2 regions of the Kineococcus deserti genome follow, and region 2 is predicted to be linked to the other one. Evidence: predicted binding sites of a transcription regulator. Region 2 holds the regulator's gene; the other holds the start of a gene.
The links. The regulator LexA, encoded in region 2, represses DNA repair genes until DNA is damaged. The targets are predictions, from matches to a motif close to TCGAACANNTGTTCGA.
Positions count from the first base shown of each region.

Region 1: a site for LexA is predicted at 1,800-1,815, ahead of ACRYR2_RS13340 (glycoside hydrolase family 127 protein). Genes of this name have one in related genera too.

Region 1 is NZ_JBJLSI010000015.1:70,097-73,496, forward strand. Features, by position in the region: gene ACRYR2_RS13330 (amino acid ABC transporter substrate-binding protein) at 1-532, opposite strand, end outside; gene ACRYR2_RS13335 (LacI family DNA-binding transcriptional regulator) at 719-1,720, opposite strand; gene ACRYR2_RS13340 (glycoside hydrolase family 127 protein) at 1,854-3,400, shown strand, end outside.
Region 2 is NZ_JBJLSI010000006.1:188,321-191,720, forward strand. Features, by position in the region: gene ACRYR2_RS07380 (LysM peptidoglycan-binding domain-containing protein) at 1-421, opposite strand, end outside; gene ACRYR2_RS07385 (DUF2277 domain-containing protein) at 615-884, opposite strand; gene lexA (transcriptional repressor LexA) at 1,087-1,794, shown strand; gene ACRYR2_RS07395 (aspartate/glutamate racemase family protein) at 1,801-2,466, opposite strand; gene ACRYR2_RS07400 (ATP-dependent DNA helicase) at 2,530-3,400, opposite strand, start outside.

The DNA.
Region 1 (3,400 bases), on a different contig from region 2:
GCGTCATGGCCTGTGTCAGCCCCTCGACGGCCTCGACCTGCGCGCCGGCGTCGGTCGCGACCTGCGCCCAGTTGCTCGTCGTGGACTGCGCGGACGTCTTGCCCGAGATGTCGGCCAGCGAGGTCACCGACGTGTCGTCGGCGCGGGTGACCACGACGCCGGTCGAGACGGTGTACGGGGTGGAGAAGACGTACTTCGCCTCGCGCTCGGGCGTGATCGAGACCTGGTTGGCGATGCCGTCGTAGCGCTTGGCCTCCATGCCGGCGAACAGGGAGTCCCAGTTGTTCTCGGAGAACTCCACGTCGCGGCCCAGCTGCTCGCCGACGGCCTTCGCGACGTCGATGTCGTAGCCGACGAGGTCGTTGCTCTGCTCGTCGTGGTAGCTGAACGGGGCGTACGTGCCCTCGGTGCCGAAGGTCAGCGCCTCGGTCGACGAGCCGCTGCCGCCCGAGTCGTCGCCTCCACCGCCGCACGCGGCCAGCAGACCGGTGAGGACGAGAGCGCTGATCGTGCCGAGGGTCCTGCGACGCATGAGTGGGGTGTCCTCCTGTGGATGGGCGCCCACCGCGGGTGCCCGACAGCTCAGCGCCAACCTACGGGCTGCGCATTCCCGGCGCGCCCCCGGCGGCGGGGCGCGACCCCGACCCGACCCCTCGTCCCGTCGCCACCTGCGTGGTCCCGCAGGCAGCACCGGCGGGGTCGCGGGTGGGTGGACGGGTCAGGCGGGCACGGTCGACTCCCGCACCACCAGCCGCGTCGGCAGCGTCGTCGTGCCGGGGGAGGGGCGGCCGGCGACGGCCTCGAGCAGCAGTTCCCCGGCCCGCCGGCCCAGCGCCTCGAGCCCCAGGTTGACGGTGGTCAGCGGGGGACGGGACGCCAGCGCGATGACGTCCCAGTCGTCGAAGCCCACGACGGCCACGTCCTGCGGCACGCGGCGCCCCGCGTCGCGCAGGCCGTCGCAGATCCCGCGGGCGATCTGGTCGCTGCCGCAGGTCACCGCGTCGAGGTCGGGGTACCGGCGCAGCAGCAGGTCGGCGGCCAGCCGGCCCCAGCGTTCGCTCCAGTCCCCGTGCAGCGCCGGCCCGACCAGCGCCTCGCCCGCGGTGCGCTCCGCCGCGGCCCGGCGCACCTGGGTGGCGTGGTGGTCGGCGGGGCCGGTGACGTGGGCGATCCGGCGCCGGCCGAGGTCGAGCACGTGCCGTACCGCCGCGGAGGCACCCTCGGCCTGGTCGCTGACCAGCGAGGTGTCCCCCGGGTCCTGCGAGGGGGTGAAGGCGTAGACGACGGGGACGTGGGCGGGGATCGGCATCGGCGGCCGCGGGTCGGTGCGGCGGCCGGTCACGATGATCCCGTCGACGCGGCGGGCCAGCAGCGTCCGCAGGTAGTGCTGCTCACGCAGCGGATCGTCGCGGCTGTCGCACAGCAGGACGCTCATCTCCCCGGCGCCCAGGGCGTTCTCGGCCCCGAGCATCACCGGGATGGAGAACCGGCCGAAGCTGTCGGTGGTGATCAGACCGACCGTGTAGCTGCGCCCGGACGACAGCCCCCGGCCGATCGAGTCGGGGGTGAAGCCCAGCTGCTCGGCGGCCCGGCGCACCCGTTCGCGGGTCTCGGCGCGCAGTTGCCCGGTGCCGTTGAGCGCCTTGGACGCCGTACCGGCCGAGACGCCGGCGAGCGCGGCCACGTCGACGATCCGCACCGGAACGGCGATTTCCGACATGGTCGACCTCCTGGCTGCGGACGGGTCGCAGCAGGGTAGCGCGCTTGACGCGTCCGGTGCGCCGACTCTACGGTCGGCGCAGAAAACGTGTTCCGACGTTTCCCCAGTGCGTCCCAGACTCGATGGAGAGCAGATGACCAGCACGACCGCCGGCGCCGTCAACGCGCCCGCCGCCCCCACCGCGGCCGCCGCCGTCGCCCTGCACCCGGTCCCGCTCGGCGCCTCCCGGATCACTGCCGGCTTCTGGTTCGACCGCATGCAGGCCAACCGCCGCCAGGCGATCCGCACCGGCTACGAGAAGCTCCAGACGGCCGGCAACCTGCGCAACCTGCGGATCGCCGCGGGCACCGAGCAGGGCGAGGTCAAGGGCCCGATCTTCATGGACTCCGACGTCTACAAGTGGCTCGAGGCCGCCGGCTGGGAGTACGGCCGCGAGGCCGACGAGGAGATCCTCGGCTGGATCCGCGAGGTCACCGGCGTCGTCGCCGCGGCGCAGGCCGCCGACGGGTACCTCGACTCCGTCCAGCAGGTGCGCGGGAAGGGCGAGCGGTACGTCGACCTGCCCTGGAGCCACGAGCACTACTGCGCCGGGCACCTGTTCCAGGCCGCGGTCGCGGTGCACCGCAGCACGGGCGAGACCGGGCTGCTCGACGTCGCCGTGAAGCTGGCCGACCACCTCGTCGCCACCTTCGGCCCGGGCCGGACCGAGGACCTCGACGGGCACCCCGTCGTCGAGATGGGCCTGGTGGAGCTGTTCCGCGAGACCGGGACCCGCGAGTACCTCGAGCTGGCCCGCTGGTTCGTCGAGGCCCGCGGGACGGGGATCATCGAGAAGCACGGCAAGCAGCCCACCTACTTCTCCGACCGCGTCCCCGTGCGCGAGGCGACCTCCCCGGAGGGCCACTCGGTGCGCGCCGTGTACCTGACGGCCGGGGCCGCCGACGTCGCGGCCGAGACCGGGGACGAAGGGCTGCTGAAGGCCCTGGCCGGGCAGTGGGAGGGCATGCTCGCCTCCAAGACGTACGTCACCGGCGGGATCGGGTCGCGCTGGGACTGGGAGCAGTTCGGCGACCACTACGAACTGAGCCCCGACCGCGCCTACGCCGAGACGTGCGCCGCGATCGGCAGCGTGCAGTGGAGCTGGCGGATGCTGCTGGCGACCGGGGAGTCCCGCTACGCCGACCTCGTCGAGCGCACGCTGTACAACGCGTTCCTGCCCGGGGTCTCGCTGGCCGGGACGGAGTACTTCTACGTCAACGCCCTGCAGTTGCGGCACGGCGCGCACGCCGAGGAGGAGCGCAGCGTCGCCCACGGTCGCCGGCCCTGGTTCGACTGCGCCTGCTGCCCGCCCAACATCATGCGGACGCTGTCGTCCCTGGACGCCTACGTCGCGACCAGTTCGGCCGAGGGTGTGCAGCTCCACCAGTTCACGACCGGAACGGTCGAGGCCGCCGGTGCCTCGCTGCAGGTCACCACGGACTACCCGTGGGACGGGAAGGTGCGCGTCGAGGTCACCGCGACGCGCGGGGAGTTCGAACTCGCGCTGCGGGTCCCGGCCTGGGCCGAGGGGACCTCGGCGACGGTGAACGGCTCGGCCGTCGACGCCGTGGCGGGGGAGTACCTGCGGATCCGGCGGGACTGGTCCGTCGGTGACGTCGTGGAGCTGGAGCTGCCGATGAC
Region 2 (3,400 bases):
GGTCGGGCATCGTCAGCCGCTGACCGGCCAGCAGCTGCATGGAGGTCAGCCCGTTGAGGTCCACGATCTCGGCGGCGACCTCCCGCCAGTCCTGGGCCGGTGCCCAGATCGCGGCGATGCCGGACATCGTCTGACCGGGCAGGACGGTGTGGACGGCGGGCGGCGGGGCCGGCTCCGTGCCGGCCGAGGCGCCGGTCAGCGCGCCCGTCACGGCGACGAGGGCACCGGTCAGGACCGTCGCGGCCGTGCAGGTCAGGGCCAGGCGACCACGCCGGGTCAGCCGCAGCGGTCGTGCGTGCGCACGAGGACGGACGTGCGTGCGCGGGTGCGGGACGGTGCGGCGGCGGGAACGCGCGGGCGCCGCGGCCGGCCGGTGGGCGGCGGGCAAGGAGCCGGGTAGGGCGAGGACGGTGGTGCTCACGGACGTGGACCTCCAGCTCGGCGGCACCACGATCGAACGGGTGTTCGATGCGGTGCGACTGTTCTACCACCGTTCGAACGGTGGAGCGCAACCCCGTGACTCCACGGGGGAACGCCGACAGACGGTGCCACCGACCTGCGACACGAGCTCCCACCTGCGACGACGCCTCAGCGCGCCCCCGCCGCCGGCCACCTCACGACGCGTAGCGCCTGGCCGCCCGCTCCCGCGCCCGGGCCGCCTCGACCTCCCGGTCCTTCGGCGGCGCGGCCGTCACCAGGTCCTCGAGCAGGTGACGGGTGGCGTGCTCGACGGCCGCGACGGCCCGCTCGAAGGCCTCGGCGTTGCGGGCCGACGGCTTCGTCGTCCCGGCCACCTTCCGCACGTACTGCAGGGCGGCCGCGCGGACCTCGTCGTCGGTGGCGGGAGGCTCGAAGTTGTGCAGCTGACGGATGTTCCGGCACATGGCGTCCACGCTAGGCACCGGTGACCCGCCCCACCAGGGTCGTGCGACACGCCCGGTTCGAACAGGTGTTTGATGGAGGGGGGCGCGCTGGTTACCGTGGCGCCACCCGGCGACCCCCGTCGCCGGGCGACCTGGGACAGGAACGGACAGGGAGATCGACGTGGCCGAGGTGCTGGGTGGGACCGACGGGAGCGGACCGGCGATGGAGCCGTCGCAGCAGTCCGCCACGATCCACGAGTTCCCCGACCCGCCCCTGGTCCGCGACGGCCTGACCAACCGCCAGCGCCGGGTGCTGGCCGCGATCCGCGAGTGCGTCGAGTCCCGCGGCTACCCGCCGAGCATGCGCGAGATCGGCCAGGCCGTCGGCCTGACCAGTCCCAGCAGCGTCGCCCACCAGGTCAAGACGCTGGAGAAGCTGGGTTTCCTGCGCAAGGATCCGCGCCGGCCCCGCACGCTCGAGGTCGTCTCGCCGCCCCCGCAGTACGGCTGGGGCCTGGTCAGCGGCACCGAGGACACGGCCGGTGACAACCGGCCCCGTCCCACCTACGTCCCGCTCGTCGGCCGCATCGCCGCCGGTGGCCCCATCCTGGCCGAGGAACTGGTCGAGGAGGTCTTCCCGCTGCCCTCCCAGCTCATCGGCACGGGCGAGCACTTCATGCTCCGCGTGGTGGGTGAGTCCATGATCGAGGCCGCCATCTGCGACGGCGACTGGGTCGTCGTGCGCCGCCAGCCCACGGCCGACAACGGTGAGGTCGTGGCCGCCATGATCGACGGCGAAGCCACGGTCAAGGTGCTGCAGCGCAAGGACGGTCACGTGAAGCTGCTGCCGCGCAACCCCTTGTTCGACCCCATCGACGGCGACGAGGCGACGGTCCTGGGCAAGGTCACCGCCGTCCTGCGCAGCCTCTGAGGGGTCTCAGCCCACGGGCTGGACGAGCTCCACGGCAGCCTCGACCACCAGGCGGGGCGAGGTGAGCACGGGAACGTGCAGGTCGCGCAGCAACGGCGCTGCGTCGACCATGCTGGCCTGGGCCAGGACCACGACGTCCACCGGCGGGTCCAGCGGCACCACGGCCCGGCGCACCGCGTCGGCCACGCCCGTCGTGTAGGTCAGCAGGTCCCCGGACTCGAACGCCGACCAGGTGTCGGTGCACCGCACGTCGACGAAGTCCACGACCCGGCCGGTGCTGGCGGCGCACTCGCGCAACAACGGCATGAGCGTGGCCGCCGCCTCGTCGAGGGAGGCGACCACGGCGATGCGCCGCCCGGCCAGCACGGCGGCCTCGGCCATCGGCCGGTCCACCCGCACCACCCGCAGACCCATCTGCGCCCCGACGGCCTTCGCCGTCGGGCCGATCGTCGAGCACGTGCAGACGACGACGTCCGCCCCCTCGGCCACCAGCCGTCGCAGCCGGTCGGCGATGGCCGACCGCACGCTGTCGACGCCGCGGGCGCGTGCCGCGACGAGCAGGCCGGTGTCGACGAGGTGACGGTCGGCCACGGTCTCGTCGCGCTGGTCCAGGAGGTCGCTGAAGGTGCGCACGTGGGCGTGCGCGGTGTGCAGGAAGCCGACGGTGGCCACCCGACGAGGATGCCATCCCCACCGCGCCCCGTCAGCCGCCACCTGCGGGTTCACCCTCACAGCTCACCCTTCCCTCAGCCGGCGCAGGGACGCCAGCACGGTCTCGGTCGAGGTCGTGGGCCAGAAGTCCGGCAGCGTCTGGCGCAGGAAGCCGCCGTAGCGGGCCGTCGCGAGCCGGGAGTCGAGCACGGCCACCACCCCGCGGTCGCCCGCGGCGCGGATGAGCCGGCCGGCGCCCTGAGCCAGCCGTACCGCGGCGTGCGCCACGGAGACCGTCAGGAAGCCGTTGCCGCCGGCGACGTCCACCGCGCGGGCGCGGGCGGACATCAGCGGGTCGTCGGGGCGCGGGAACGGGATCCGGTCGATGACAACCAGCGAACAGCTCGCCCCGGGCACGTCGACGCCCTGCCACAGCGACATCGTGCCGAACAGCGAGGTCTCGGGGTCGGCGGTGAAGTCGCGCACGAGCTTGGGCAGCCGGTCCTCGCCCTGGCACAGCACCGGGGTGCTCACCCGTTTGCGCAGCGCCTCGGCGGCCTCCTCGGCGGCCCGGCGGGAGGAGAACAGCCCGAGCGTCCGCCCGCCCGCGGCCTCGACGAGCGCCGCGAGGTCGTCCAGGGCGGCCTCACTGGCGCCGCGGCCCGGCGGCGGCAGGTGCCGGGCCACGTAGAGGATCCCCTGCCGGGGGTAGTCGAAGGGGCTGCCGACGTCGACGCCGGTCCACGGCGTCTTCGCACCCTTCTCCCCCTTCAGGCCGAACGCCCCGGCGACCGGGTCGAAGGACCCGCCCAGGGTCAGGGTCGCCGACGTCGCCACGACGGTCCGCTCGCTGAACAGCTTCTCGCGCAGCAGTCCCGCCACCGACAGCGGCGCGATGTGCAGCGACGGCGGCCGCGCGGCGGCGCCGAACCCGGCGGTCACCCAGGCCACGTCG